Regions from separate parts of the Flintibacter hominis genome, predicted to be linked through region 1. Evidence: predicted binding sites of a transcription regulator. Region 1 holds the regulator's gene; each other region holds the start of a gene.

Region 1 (3,612 bases):
GCCCTTGGCCACGGCGGGGGCAGCCGGAGCGCCAATGTGCTGTCCCATGGACAGAACGATCTTAGACGGCAGCGGCATCACTACCGTTTCAAGGTTGGAAGTCCTTTTTTCATGAGGGACTCCCGCACCTTGCGCGGAACGTTTGAGAAATTTACTCATTCAGATTTCGACCTCCCTATACTGCAATCGCTGGAACTGTGGAGCCTGGACACGCATTTTATACGGTCCCCCTCTTCCCTCCTGACAGGAACTGGAAACCACTGGGGGACCCCGCCCCTCTATCATACCCATGCCCCGCGGCGTCCGAGTTCAGCGGACGCACGACAAAACCCGCCGGACCCCGTTTCTCCTGTAAAACAAGTCCGTCGGTTCTGCTTGCGGGCTTTATCATACACCTTTTATGGAAAAATTGCAAGATTGATTTCGAAAAAAACGACCTGTTTCCCGAGCATTCTTCCCCCTCTCCCAAAGGATTTCACCCCACCGGCATTTCTTCTCTTCCATAGCCGCACCCCAGGCACAGGCTTGTCCGCGTTGACCATAAAAAAGGCGCGGGCCCTCTCAGGTCCGCGCCTCCCAATCAATCTGGATCGCCTGGTCAGCAGCCACAGCCGCAGCCGTTGTTATTGTTACAGCCACAGCCATTGTTGCAGCCACAGCTATTGCCCCAGCCGCCGCAGCAGAACAGGATGATGATCAGAATGATGATCCACAGGCAGCCTCCGCCGCCCCAACCGTTATTGCAGCACCCCATTTGAAGTACCTCCTGATATGAAGTTCTGAGAGGGGCTGTTTGCCGCTCTCAATCTCATCATATGCGGAGGGGGCGGATGGGTTCTGCCTATGTCAGATAATTTTTTCCGCGAAGGCACGCAGCATCGTGGCCACTTCAGCCCGGTTAGCACTCTTTTGTGGACTGAGCGTCAGGCTGTCGGCAGAAGAACTGCTGATGATTCCCTCCGCCACAGCCCAGGACAGGGCATTATGAGCCCAGTCGCTGGCCTGCCCCAGGTCCTGATACCCGGACAGGTCGGCCCCCTCAGCCGCTTCCAGCCCAAGGTAACTCGTGGTGAAGCTGTACAGCAGCGCCGCCACCTGCTGGCGGGTCACTTGCTGCTCCGGGCTGAAGGTGTCTGCTCCTGTTCCAGCTGTAATTCCCTGCTCCGCGCCCCACTTCACATAAGGGGCATACCAGGCACTCTCCGGCACGTCGGCAAAGGTGACACTGGCGCGCTCCAGTTCCTCTTTCGGCGCTCCAGCCATCTGGTAGAGCACCGTCATTAGCATAGCTCGGTTCATAGCTGAACTCGGTCCAAAGTGGTGCTCGTCCATCCCAGAAAACAGTGTGTTTCGGTACACATAATCTACGGGAGCGTAGTACCAATCCGTCTGGCACACATCATAGAAGGGCGTCGGATCCTCTCTGCCGTCTTCCAGGGCATAGACGCCCTGGAGCCCCAACTGGGCCGCCCCGGACAGGACCGTTACACTGGCCACAGTATTCTCTCCCACCAGGTAGCGGTGTCCGGAGGTCAGGCGGGCCCCGGAGGCCAGCTCTATTCCGTCTGTCACATCTATGAAAGCCCCGTCGTGAGAAACGGAGGCGGCTCCGTTCATCAACATGACTCCAGCCCCAGTGGTCAGTGTCATCTCATCGCCATCCGACCAATCTCTGGCCTGGAGCGTGGCGCTGTATGCGCCGCTCTCTTCGCCGGCCAGTTGCGCCAGATAGCCCTGATGCAGGTTATCGAGGCCTTTTTTGCTCTCCTCGTAAGTGCCCTGTAAGGCTTTTTCCGCAGCTTCGTTTCCAGTAGACACAGCCTTTGGCACAAAAGTCCCGGTCAGATAGCTGAGGCTGATCAGGCTGTCGCCCCCCGAAAGGGCATAAGCGCCGCAGGCCAGCATACCCAGCAGCATCACACCGCACAGCAGGCCGATCACAGGCCTTCTCATTGTGGCTCCCCCTTCTTCTCTTCCTCCCGATCCTCCCGCTGGGTAATCATGTAGCTCAGAGCCAAAAGGCTGTCAGAAAAATGGACCGATTCCACCACCACATCATCCCGAACACAGGATATCTCATAGTTTGTAAAATTCCAGATGCCGCGAACTCCGGCGGCCACCAGCCGGTCCCCCATCTCCTGGGCAGCGGCGATGGGCACTGTCAGCAGGCCTACGCTCACTTGGTTTTCCCCCAAAAAGGCCTCCAGGGAATCCGCATGATAGACAGGCACCCCAGCGATTCTGGTCCCCACCACCCGCTCATTTACGTCAAAAGCGGCCAAAAGCTGAAAGCCGTTACTGGAAAATTTAAAATTTTCTATGATAGCCCGGCCTAGGTTGCCGGTCCCCAGCACCACAATGGTATGGCCCTGATTAATGCCCAAAATATCACCGATCTCCTCTTTCAGGCTGTCCACCTTATATCCATAGCCCTGCTGCCCAAAACCACCGAAGCAGAACAAATCTTGGCGGATTTGAGAAGCGGTCAGTCCCATAGATTTCCCTAAGGCATTGGAGGATATCCGGACAACGCCGGACTCCTGAAGCTCTGAGAGCTGTCGGTAGTATCTGGGCAGGCGGCGTATCACCGCCGTTGATACTCGGGTATTTCGTTTCATAGCTTTCGCCTCATCTGCACAACCTCCCCTATACAGCGGAGGCCACTGGATATGATGTTTTTATATAGTTTACCTGATTGCCCCCCCTTGTGTCAAATCCTTTTACGACTCAAAAGACCCAGGGACGATTCGTCGTCCCTGGGCCTTTTATTGGCAGAAAGCCTGCCAGATTCAGTTCCAAAAATCAGTTTTTTCCTTCAGGCCGATGATGGAGGCTTTGAATACAGGGTTCTTGCCCGCCCTGCGCTGTTCCATGTAGTCCTGAAGGGCCCGCATAGCTGTACGGCCCAAAATGACAATGACCGGCAGGTTGATGATGGCCATAATGCCCATGAGCACATCGGCCAGGTCCCAGACCAAGTCAAAGGACAACTGGGCCCCTACAAAGACCAGCCCGCAAGCGATAAACCGGAACACAGTCATCGGCACGCTTCCCAGCTTGCGGTTAGCGATGTAGTTCAAACAGCCCTCACAGTAGAACAAGTTGCCCAGCAGGGTAGTGAAAGCGAAGAGCAGCAGCGCAAAGGTGATAAAGTAGGGGCCTACCGCGCCGAAGGTAGTAGCCAGAGACGCCTGGACCAGGGGCGCACCCTCCAGTCCGCCCTTGATATCGATGCCGGTACACAGGCACATCATGGCCGTGGCGGTACAGACCAGGATGGTGTCAATAAAGACGGACAGCATCTGGACCAATCCCTGCTTGACGGGGTGGGATACGTCAGCGGCCGCGGCGGCGTTGGGGGCGGAACCCACACCGGCCTCGTTGGAGTACAGGCCACGCTTGATTCCCTGCATGATGGCCGAGGAACCAAAGCCCACGGCACCGCCGAACATGGCTCCGAAATCAAATGCCTCGCTGAAAATGCGGCCCAGGACACTGGGGATCATATTCAGATTCATCACCATGACCACCAGGGCCATCAGGATATACAACACACCCATGACAGGGACCAAAACGCCGGTAACCTTGACGATCCGCTTGCCGCCGCCCAGT
Region 2 (3,612 bases), on a different contig from region 1:
ACAGTGGCCCGAAAATACGGGCCACGCTACTTCTTGATATACATTCATTCTACAAAAAATTTTCGTCCCCTGCAATCCCTTTTTTAAATTTTTTCTCTTGCGCCTTCCACAATTTTTTCTCTGTTTCTCCCCAGCTTTCGTCCTTTTTCACCAACCACGCCTTCTTTTGCCCCGACCGTCCCGTTCCACAGGAGAAAACGGGGCAATACGGTACCGCTTGAAATACAGGCTGACAAAGTTCCAGCCGACGTAACCAAGTGCAGCATCTTTTTTTAGTCGGTAATCCTGCACAATTTTTTTTAAAATCTTCTTGATATTTAATGCAACCTGAACTATAATAAAACTATACACAGCCCCTTTCACCCCAGTCTATTTTATTTAAAGTATAGGAGGAAACGTCCATGGGTTATCCGAAAACTGGAAATGAGGTTTATGTCAGCTTTTCCCTGTCAAATACAATGTTCTCCGGCATTGGCAAAGGGACCATTACCAGAGAACTGGTATCGGTAGATTATCTAAAGGACCTATTCCAAAAATACGGGGTCATCGTATCGGCCAAGCCGGAACAGCGCCGGCTGCTGGAACTGGTGAACGAGGCCTACGGCCTGGGTCTGGAGATTCCTGACACCCTGAAGCTGGCCCGCCTGTCTGAAAAGAACCGCCGTCTGGTCCTCATTTCCGTCCAGGGCCTAAAGCGAGTCAACGGCTCCCTCCTCCCCTCTTATAGCGAGGAGGAATTCCAGGAGGCCACTTTTGAGTTTGTCAAATACTATGTCCAAAGCCGGCACTACGACGATCTGGTGGCGGAGAACAACAAGCTGAAAAGCGACTTGGAATCTGAGATCGCCTGGCGTACCAGAACGACCGCAGACGAGTAAAACAAAAAAGAGCCGCCTGCTGGTTTCCCGGCAGACGGCTCTCCTTTTAGGAACGGTCCACGCGGTACATATGGGAAATCAGGTCCAGCACTTTATTGGAGTACCCCCACTCGTTATCATACCAAGCGATCAGCTTGACAAAGCGGTCATCCAGCATGATACCCGCGGTTTCGTCCAAAATGGAGGTGTGGGGATTGCCAATGATATCGGAGGACACGATCTGATCTCTGGTATAGGATAGGATTCCCTTCATGGGGCCCTGGGCGGCCACATGGACAGCATGGCATATCTCCTCATAGGTGGTGGGTGTCACCAAGCGGGCGGTCAGGTCCACCACGGATACATCATTGGTCGGGACACGGAAGGACATCCCGGTCATTTTGCCCTTCAGCTCCGGAATGACCAGGCCCACCGCCTTGGCCGCCCCGGTCGTGGAGGGAATGATGTTGCCAATGACAGAGCGGCCTGTCCTCCAATCACGCCCTGCTCTGGCGTCTACCGCCTTCTGCTTGGCTGTGGAGGCATGGATGGTAGACATAAGGGCCTGCTCTATCCCAAAATTGTCTTGGATGACCTTAGTCAGAGGCGCAAGACAATTTGTCGTGCAGGAGGCGTTGGATACTACATCCATATCCGCGCTATAATTCCAGTGGTTGACGCCCATGACAAAGGTGGGCGTCATTTCATCTTTGGCCGGAGCGGTAATGACCACTTTTTTTGCCCCGCCCTGAAAATGGAGGGAGGCCAGCTCTTGGGAGTTAAAGGCCCCGGTGGATTCTACGATGTACTGTGCGCCGCACTCGCTCCATGGGATCTGCCCCGCGTCGCTTTGACTGAATACCCGGATCCTGCGTCCGTTTACAATCAGGTCGCGGCCATCATGCTCCACCGTCCCCTGAAAGGTGTGAAACACTGAATCATACTTCACCATGTACTCCATGTAGTCCAGGTCAGCCTTACGCAAATTGATGCCGCGCAGGTCAAAGCCGTCCCCTCGCTCCAAGATGATTCGGAGTACAACCCTTCCAATCCGTCCGAATCCATTGATCCCAACTGGAATACCCATTTTACATCATCCTCCATTTTACTTTTCAATAAATACTAAAAAATATATATTTAGTATAGCTTTCATTATATATCTCTTTTCCAATTTGTCTATATAATTAAATAAGTTTTTTCTAAATAAATATTTTTGTTGCTTAATTCTATTATAGAATAATATAATTATTATTTAAATAAAAATCAAATTCTTTTCCGGCTTGTTTAAAAAGTAAGAGGGAGCCTCTCCCAAAGGAGGGGCTCCCTCTTATTGTTCCATTGACGCGCCAGCTTTGTGGATCGGGCGGCCCTCACCGCCTCTCCAGGCACAACGCGGAGAAAATCAGCGGACCGCGCCCTGCGTCTTGGCGGTCTTACGGTCCTCCATCTTGGACACGATGACCGCACAAGCGGCATCGCCAGTGATGTTCACTGTAGTACGGCCCATATCGAAGATCCGGTCGATCCCGGCCACCAGAGCGATACCTTCGATGGGGATATTGACGCTTTGAAGAACCATGGCCAGCATGACCATGCCCGCCCCTGGTACGCCGGCGGTACCGATAGAGGCGAGGGTAGCGGTGAGCACTATGGTGACCATTTGTCCCAGGCTCAAATCAATGCCGAAGGCCGTGGCGATAAAGATGGCACAGACGCCCTGGTAGATGGCGGTACCGTCCATATTGATGGTGGCCCCCAGGGGCAGGACAAAGGAGGCCACCTCACGCCGGGCCCCCAGCCGCTCGGAACACTCCAGCGTAAAGGGCAGCGTCCCTACTGAAGACGCGGAGGAAAAGGCCATCATCATAGCCGGGGCCATGTAAGCAAAGAATTTGAGAGGGGACACTCCCCCCAAGGTACCCACGGTCAGGGAATAGACCAGGACGGCATGGAGGATATACCCCACATAGGCCACCAGCAGCACCGCCACTAGGGATGCTAGGATCTCCGGGCCGTTTTCCACGATGACCGGACAGATCAGGCAGGCTACACCAATGGGAGACAACTTGATAATCAGGTCCATAATCTTCATGGACACCTCATTGAAACTGTCCACAATCTGGGCGGCCACCAGCCCCTTCTCTCCGGCCAGCAGGATACCGAAGCCCAGCAGCAAAGAAATGACGATGACCTGGAGCATAGAGGCGTTGGCCAACGGCGTGATTGGGTTGGCGGGGAAAATATCCACAATGACCGACATAATGCTTTTTCCCGCTGGGGGTTCATAGCTCAGGCCGCTGGTTTCCAAGGTCGTAAAGAGGCCGGCCCCCTTCGCCACGCTGGCCAGCGTTAGGGCCAGCACCACCGCAAAGGCTGTGGTACACATATAATATACCACTGTCTTGCCACCTACCGAACCCACGCGGCTGATGTCCTGCATCGAGATGACTCCGGCAGCGATGGAAAACAGGACGATAGGCACTACAATAAATTTCAGCAGGTTCAAAAAGATGTCGCCCCAGGGCTTGATATAGCCAATGGCAATCTGCCCTCCGTCAGGGACCGCCATCAGTATCAGGCCCGCGGCAATACCAGCCACTAAGCCGACAAAGATCCAAAAGGCAAGAGGCAGTTTTTTTGTTTTCATAATTCTCCTTCTCCTTCCCTATCTTCCCTTATACTTTCGCAAGGATTTTCCAGAAACAAAACGGCCGTAATCATACATGCAACGGCATTGGACCCGGCCCTCTCCCTC
Region 3 (3,612 bases), on a different contig from region 1:
GGGCACGTCGATGTCCAGGTGAGTACAGTCGGCGCACAGGCCGGTGTGCAGACGGGCGGCGCAGCGGGGGCCCAGATCGCGGCCAATGTTGGTGGCACCGATCAGCATGACCTCAGGCTTGTACTCCTGGATCACGTCGCAGATGACCTTGGTGTAGCCGTCAGTGGTGTAGTTGGCCAGCAGGGGGTGGTCGCAGACATACACGCCGTCAGCGCCGTAGCCGCCCAGCTCCTTGGCGATACCCTCGATCTCGTGGCCCAGCAGAAGGCCGTACAGCTTCTCGCCCAGCTCGTCGGCCAGCTTGCGGCCCTCGGAGATCAGCTCGAAGGAGGTGGGCATCATTTTGCCCTGACGCTGCTCGCAGAATACCCAAACGCCGCCCTTGAATTCTTCGATGGCAGCACTGTTGTAGTTAGACATATTCTTAATCTCCCTTCTATCAGATCAGGTGCTTGGCGGCCAGAATGCCGGCCAGCTTGTCGCAGGTGGCCTTGTCGGCGCCCTCCAGCATCATGCCCACGCCCTTCTGAGGGGGAGTGAAGGACTTGAAGATGTTGGTGGGGGAGCCCTTCAGACCGATGGTGGTAGGATCGATGAGGGAATCGTCCTTCAGGGTGTTGTAGTCAAAGATTTCATAGGGCTTGGAGTAGCACTCGTAGATGCCGCCCACGCTCATGTAACGGGGAGCGTTCAGCTCCTTGATGCAGGTGATCAGGCAGGGGGTCTTGACCTTGATGGTCATATAGCCGTCCTCCAGCATCCGCTTGACGGTGATGGTGTCGCCCTCCTTGGTAATCTCGGCGGCGTAGGAAACCTGGGGCAGATGCAGCTTCTCAGCGATCTGGGGGCCGACCTGGGCGGTATCGCCGTCGATGGCCTGACGGCCGCACAGCACGATATCCTCGTCCTCGACGCCGATCTTGTTGATGGCGGCGGCCAGGATCTGGGAGGTGGCGTAGGTATCGGAGCCACCGAACTCACGGGCGGACACCAGAACGGCGCGGTCAGCGCCGCGGGCCATGACCTCACGCAGCATGGACTCGGCGGGAGGAGGACCCATAGAGACGATCACGACCTCGGCGCCGGTCTGCTCCTTCAAAGTCAGAGCGGCCTCGACGGCGTTCAGGTCGTCGGGGTTGGTGATAGCGGCCATGGAGGCGCGGTTCAGAGTACCATCGGGATTGACGGCCACCTTACCGGAGGTATCGGGGACCTGCTTGACACAAACAATGATTTTCATTTCGATCTGCCTCCTAACTTATTTCACACCCAGAGCACGGGAGATGACCATGCGCTGGACCTCGGAAGTACCCTCGTAGATCTCGGTGATCTTGGCGTCGCGCATCATGCGCTCCACGGGGTACTCACGGGTGTAGCCGTAGCCGCCGAACAGCTGGACGGCGCGGCGGGTCACGTCGGAAGCGGCCTCAGCGGCGAACAGCTTGGCCATAGCGGAATCCATGCCGTAGGGCTCGTGGTTCTGCTTCTTCACGGCGGCGGCGTACACCAGGTACTGAGCGGCCTGCATCCGGGTGTGCATATCGGCCAGCTGGAACTGGGTGTTCTGGAACTGGGACAGACGCTTCTTGAACTGCACGCGCTCCTGGGTGTACTTGACAGCCTCGTTCACAGCGCCCTCGCCCAGGCCCAGAGCCTGCGCGGCGATGCCGATACGGCCGCCGTCCAGGGTCTGCATGGCGATCTTGAAGCCCTGGCCTTCCTTGCCCAGCAGGTTCTCCTTGGGCACGACGCAGTCCTCAAAGATCAGGTCGCAGGTGGAGGAGCCGCGGATACCCATCTTCTTCTCGTGCTTGCCCACAGAGAAGCCGGGGAAGTTCTTCTCCACGATGAAGGCGGAGATGCCGTGGTTGCCCAGAGTCTTGTCGGTCATAGCGAAGACCACCAGAGTTTCGGCTACGGTGCCGTTGGTGATGAAGCACTTGGAGCCGTTGAGCACATAGTCGCCGTTCTCATTCTTTACGGCGGTGGTCTGCTGGCCGGAGGCGTCGGTACCGGCGTTGGGCTCGGTCAGACCGAAGGCGCCGATCTTCTTGCCGGAGAGCAGGTCAGGCAGGTACTTCATCTTCTGCTCCTCAGTGCCGTGCTCAAAGATGGGGGCGCAGCACAGAGAGGTATGGGCGGACACGATGACGGCAGTGGTGCCGCACACCTTGGCCAGCTCCTCAACGCACATGGCGTAGGACAGCACATCGCCGCCGGCTCCGCCGTACTCCTTGGGGAAGTAGATGCCCAGCATGCCCAACTTGCCCATCTTCTCTACGGTTTCCATAGGGAAGCGCTCTTCCTCGTCGATTTCCTCAGCCAAGGGCTTGACCTCGTTCTCGGCGAACTCGCGGTACATCTTGCGGACCATCTCTTGTTCTTTCGACAGATGAAAATCCATTTTTTAGTCCTCCTAGTTTAAATTACTTTGCAATCATCCTTAAACGCCCGGGAGGCGCGCCTTTCTTGACCGGAGAGAGCCGGCCCCGGGGGCAGACGATACATGGTCGGGACGCCGCGTTTGACGAATATTGTTAGAAATTTAACAATAAAAACCGGAAAAAAGCGCAACACAGGAAAGGATCCTGGCGTTGCGAACCATATCAAACACGGCTAAAATCCACTTACAACCCAGATTATAGCTGTTTTTCAGGGGTAAAGCAAGGGGGACATATCTGGCAAATTTAACAGTTTTTCCATATCGGATTTGTCGGAAACGGGAAAATATGCGGAAGTTGCCTAAAAGATTGGCGTATGTTGACCGGCTGCGATTTCGCTGCCCTTTCAGGGCGCCGGGGGGCCGGCCCGTGGTCCGGCTGGATTGGGGGGCGGAGAAGGTGCCTCCGGAAAAGAAGGCCCGAAGTGCCGCTCTTTTTTTGACATATAAAACTGCCCCCTCCGGCTTGGGAGGGGGCAGCTGGATGGGGCGATTTACTTGCTGTAATCGTAGAAGCCCTTGCCGGACTTCTTGCCCAGCAGGCCGCCGCGGACCATCTTCTTCAGCAGAAGGGCGGGGCGGTACTTGGGGTCGCCGGTTTCGGCAAACAGGGTGTCCATAATGGCCAGACACACGTCCAGACCGATGAAGTCGCCCAGAGCCAGGGGGCCCATCGGATGATTGGCGCCCAGCTGCATGGCCTTGTCGATGTCGGCCACAGAGGCGACGCCGGTCTCAACTAGGCCGATGGCCTCGTTGATCATGGGGATCAGGATCTTGTTGACCACAAAGCCGGGGGCCTCGGCCACCTCGACGGGGTCCTTGCCGATGTCCTGGGACAGCTTGTAAATGAAATCAAAGGTCTCCTGGGTGGTGTTGGCGCCGCGGATGATCTCCACCAGCTTCATGGAGGGCACGGGGTTGAAGAAGTGCATTCCGATGACGGGGTGCTTCAGGCCGTTGCCCATCTCGGTGATGGACAGAGAGGAGGTGTTGGAGGCAAAGACAGTTTCGGGCTTGCAGAAGCCGTCCAGCTCGTTCAGAAGCTCCTTCTTGGTGGCCATCTCCTCCTTGACGCACTCAATGACCAGATCGGCGTCGGCGGCCTCCTCATGGGTCTGGGGGATCAGAACGTTGGCCATCAGGGCATCCATAGCCTCCTGAGCCATCTT
Region 4 (3,612 bases), on a different contig from region 1:
CTTTCTCTTTTTGGACGCCTCCTCCACCACTGGCTATCTCATTGACTGCTTCAGTCCCAGTTTGGATCTGACTGTACTCACAAACGGGGTTTCCGCCGCGGTACAACTTACACAGAGGGGGATCCGAACCTATTATACTGGCGGCCGCTTTTTTGGCAGTTCTACTGCGGCCGGGGGCAAGATATCCTATGACTCTTTGGACCGCTTTCATATTGATATGCTTTTTTTCTCCTGTTATGGTGTAGAGCCCAAAGGGGCCATTGTTGATCCCTCTGAGGAGGAAACGCTTCTGCGCCGCCACCTTCTTCGCCGGCCGATCACAAGCGTCTTTTTGTGTGATGGGAGCAAATTTGGCAAGGGATCCATTTTTCGGGTCGCTTCTTTAGATCAGGTGGACTATATGGTCACCGATTCCCCGCTCCCCCCCGCCTACCCATTGCCCCGTCGGGGCATCCTGGTCGCCTCTCAGGACGGAACATAAACAGGCGGCGGAGCGGATCACCCGGACAGGTGTTCCAGCTCCACCGCCTTTTTTGTCTCAAAACGCGCTTGATCCGCCCTTCTGCCTGTTCACTTCTCCTCAACTAAGATTATTTCCTTTTTGGGGGAAGGATAAGATTCTGGCACCGGGCTGTCGGTAATCATATAGTCTATCTCTGATAGAGACGCGATATTATATACCGCTGAGTGGCCAAATTTACTCCCATCGCATAGAAACACGCTGACCGCCGCGTTTTTCAGCAGGAAAGCCCTCAACTCCGTTTCTTTCTCTGAGGTATCCACGATCATTCCCTTCTCATTTACTCCTGATGCTGAGAAGAACATTACGTCGATATTAAAGTTCGCGGCTGTTTCAATGGCCATGGCCCCCCCCACAGAGGAGGAGCTTCCGATTACCTCGCCCCCAAGGCAGTAGGTTCGCAGGCCCAGGCTTTTCAAATGGGCGCCAGTCGTCAAGCTGTTGGTAATGACAATGATATCAGGACGCCCTTTTAAATAGTCGCACAGATAAGAAGCAGTGGTGGAACCGTCGAGAAAGACCACCATATTGTTAAGAGCAAATTTTACGGCCTCCCGGGCCAAAAGATTCTTTTTCTTGTAGTTGACGCTCTTTCGGAAGTCCACCGGAGCTATCACATTCTCCGTCGGAATGTGCATAGCTCCGCCGTGATTGCGAATGATCAGCTTTCGGCGGGCCAGCTCAGTCAGATCACGCCGGATAGTAGGCATACTAACCAAAAGGCTTTTGCTCAGTTCCTCTACCGTGGCAAATTCCTTCTCTGCCAGGACCTTTAGTAGTTTTTGATGTCGTTCTTCTTTCAGCATAGTCCCCTTCTCCATGAGCGAAAATGATTTTTTATTGTTCTATATTAACACTGTTGACAGAAATGCTCACTTCAGTTATTATAGTGGCTATAAAATATGTACAAATCACGAGCCATTTTCCTCCCTTTTGTTTATATATTAACAAAAGGAAATGTTGAAGTCAATGCGCTTGTCTTGTTTCCCTTTCGTTTCTGTTCGAATACCCAGGAGGTCCTGAAATGTGAAAATAGACGCCAACCATTTGAGCGGACCCTGCTCTTGCGGCGGGGAACACCTCCTTGCGACCCAGATATGTGTCATTCAGGAAGGGGCTCTTTTCCATCTGGAGGAAATTCTTTCCAGCATTCCCGTTGTTGGAAAGCGTTGTGCGGTCTACGATGAAAATACTTACCGCGCCATCCCAAATTCCATACACCCTAGAGCGGAGCAGGAAATCATCCTATCCCCCTCTGGGCTCCATGCCGATGAGAACTCTACCGCCAGCGTGTTAGCTCGTCTGGAACCAGATATTCAAGTGATGCTGGCCATTGGCGGGGGTACTGTCCACGATATCACCCGCTATTGCTCGACGGAGCGGGGTATTCCATTCATTTCTATCCCTACCGCCGCCAGTTGCGATGGTTTCTGCTCCAATGTGGCGGCCATGACTTGGCATGGATATAAAAAAACGATACCCTGTCAGGCACCGCTCCTTGTCGTGGCCGATCTTGATGTGATCTCCGCCGCCCCCTGGTGGCTCACCGCAAGCGGGATTGGCGATATGCTGGGCAAATTCATTGCTTTGACTGATTGGCGCATCTCCCATCTCCTCACTGGAGAAAAGCTTTGCCCAGTCATCTATCAAATTATGGAGGATGCTGTTGACAGCATTTGGACCAGATGCCGCGACCTGCGCAGCGGCGGCTCCGCCGCTTACGAGGCGGTAGTCTACGGGCTTTTGATGAGCGGACTTGCCATGCAGATGATTGGCACCTCCCGCCCTGCCTCTGGAGCGGAACACCATGTATCCCATTTCATCGAGGTGGAGCCAGCGGCCCTGCGCACTCATAGCAGCGCTCTCCACGGAGAGAAGGTTGGCGTCGGCACGCTTCTCATCGCTCAGGAATATCAGCGCCTATCCCAGATAGAGAACATCGCCTCACTGGCGCTGCCCTATGCCCCTGTGTCAGATGAGCGGCTGATGGAAGTGTTTGGCCCCAGGCTTTTCTCCGCCTGCCGGGAGGAAAACCTCCATGACTGTCTGGCCCAGGTAACGCCGGAGCGGCTGATACAGCAGTGGCCTCAGATACGGCAAATCATTGCGAAAATCCCTCCCGCCGCTCAGATCCATCAGTTTTTAACGGACCTGAAGGCAAGTGCCTCCCTGTCTGACCTGGGCGTCCCTGAAGCGGCTCTGGAACTGATTTTGGAGGCCTCCCCTCTGATCCGGAACCGGCTCACTTTTATGCGCGTCCGGCGGATAATCCGCCATTAAAAGATAAAAAAGCAGATACAGACAAAAAGCAGACCGCCTGCCGGCCATGTGTGTATTTGAGAGGAGAATGTACTGTGAGTGTGACCATTTCGATCAAGCACGCCTTAAAGAAGTACGGGGAGAATGTGATAATCCCTGACCTGAACCTAGATATCAAGGAGGGAGAATTCTTCACTCTGCTGGGGCCCTCTGGCTGTGGTAAAACCACCCTGCTTCGGATGATCGCCGGTTTTAACTCCATCGAGGGAGGAGACTTCTATTTCAGCGATCGACGCATCAATGACCTGGATCCCGCTAAACGCAACATTGGCATGGTGTTTCAAAACTACGCCATCTTCCCCCACATGACTGTGCGTAAAAATGTGGAGTTCGGTCTGAAGAACAAAAAGCTCCCAAAAGCTGAAATTGCCTCCAAAACCGACGAGTTCATGAAGCTGATGCAGATTGACCAGTATGCCGACCGCCTGCCGGAACGTCTGTCTGGCGGACAGCAGCAGCGTGTTGCTCTAGCTCGTGCCCTGTGTATCCAGCCCGACGTTCTGCTTTTTGATGAACCGCTCTCCAATCTGGACGCCAAGCTCCGGGTGGAGATGCGGACCGTCATCAAGAACATCCAGCACAGCGTCAATATCACTACTGTTTACGTCACCCATGACCAGGAGGAGGCCATGGCCGTTTCCGACCGGATCGCTGTCATGAAGGATGGCGTTATCCAGCATGTCGGAACGCCCAAGAATATCTACCAGCGGCCTGCCAACTTGTTCGTATCTACCTTTATTGGCCGCTCCAATGTGATGAACGCCAAGCTGGTA

Evidence for each region. Region 1 encodes Rex, which represses fermentation and respiration genes when NADH is low (regulators of the CRP and FNR family bind a similar motif). Its sites were predicted from a motif close to ATTGTTAANNNNTTAACAAT; they were not measured.
Region 2: gap (type I glyceraldehyde-3-phosphate dehydrogenase) is a predicted target of Rex. The motif match lies at 2,102-2,121, and genes of this name have one in related genera.
Region 3: H8S11_RS10580 (acyl-CoA dehydrogenase) is a predicted target of Rex. The motif match lies at 2,534-2,553, and genes of this name have one in related genera.
Region 4: H8S11_RS12800 (sn-glycerol-1-phosphate dehydrogenase) is a predicted target of Rex. The motif match lies at 1,453-1,472, and genes of this name have one in related genera.

Annotation. Positions count from the first base shown of each region.
Region 1 is NZ_JACOPO010000003.1:343,761-347,372, forward strand. Features, by position in the region: gene rsxC (electron transport complex subunit RsxC) at 1-159, opposite strand, end outside; gene H8S11_RS06955 (hypothetical protein) at 599-754, opposite strand; gene H8S11_RS06960 (S-layer homology domain-containing protein) at 847-1,953, opposite strand; gene H8S11_RS06965 (redox-sensing transcriptional repressor Rex) at 1,950-2,618, opposite strand; gene H8S11_RS06970 (alanine/glycine:cation symporter family protein) at 2,790-3,612, opposite strand, start outside.
Region 2 is NZ_JACOPO010000008.1:50,666-54,277, forward strand. Features, by position in the region: gene H8S11_RS11255 (hypothetical protein) at 402-878, shown strand; gene gap (type I glyceraldehyde-3-phosphate dehydrogenase) at 925-1,944, opposite strand; gene H8S11_RS11265 (dicarboxylate/amino acid:cation symporter) at 2,260-3,504, opposite strand; gene H8S11_RS11270 (hypothetical protein) at 3,575-3,612, opposite strand, start outside.
Region 3 is NZ_JACOPO010000007.1:12,419-16,030, reverse strand. Features, by position in the region: gene acrA (acryloyl-CoA reductase electron transfer subunit beta) at 1-420, opposite strand, end outside; gene acrB (acryloyl-CoA reductase electron transfer subunit gamma) at 440-1,240, opposite strand; gene H8S11_RS10580 (acyl-CoA dehydrogenase) at 1,259-2,404, opposite strand; gene H8S11_RS10575 (3-hydroxyacyl-CoA dehydrogenase family protein) at 2,935-3,612, opposite strand, start outside.
Region 4 is NZ_JACOPO010000012.1:16,564-20,175, reverse strand. Features, by position in the region: gene H8S11_RS12810 (DeoR/GlpR family DNA-binding transcription regulator) at 1-481, shown strand, start outside; gene H8S11_RS12805 (DeoR/GlpR family DNA-binding transcription regulator) at 571-1,326, opposite strand; gene H8S11_RS12800 (sn-glycerol-1-phosphate dehydrogenase) at 1,547-2,800, shown strand; gene H8S11_RS12795 (ABC transporter ATP-binding protein) at 2,875-3,612, shown strand, end outside.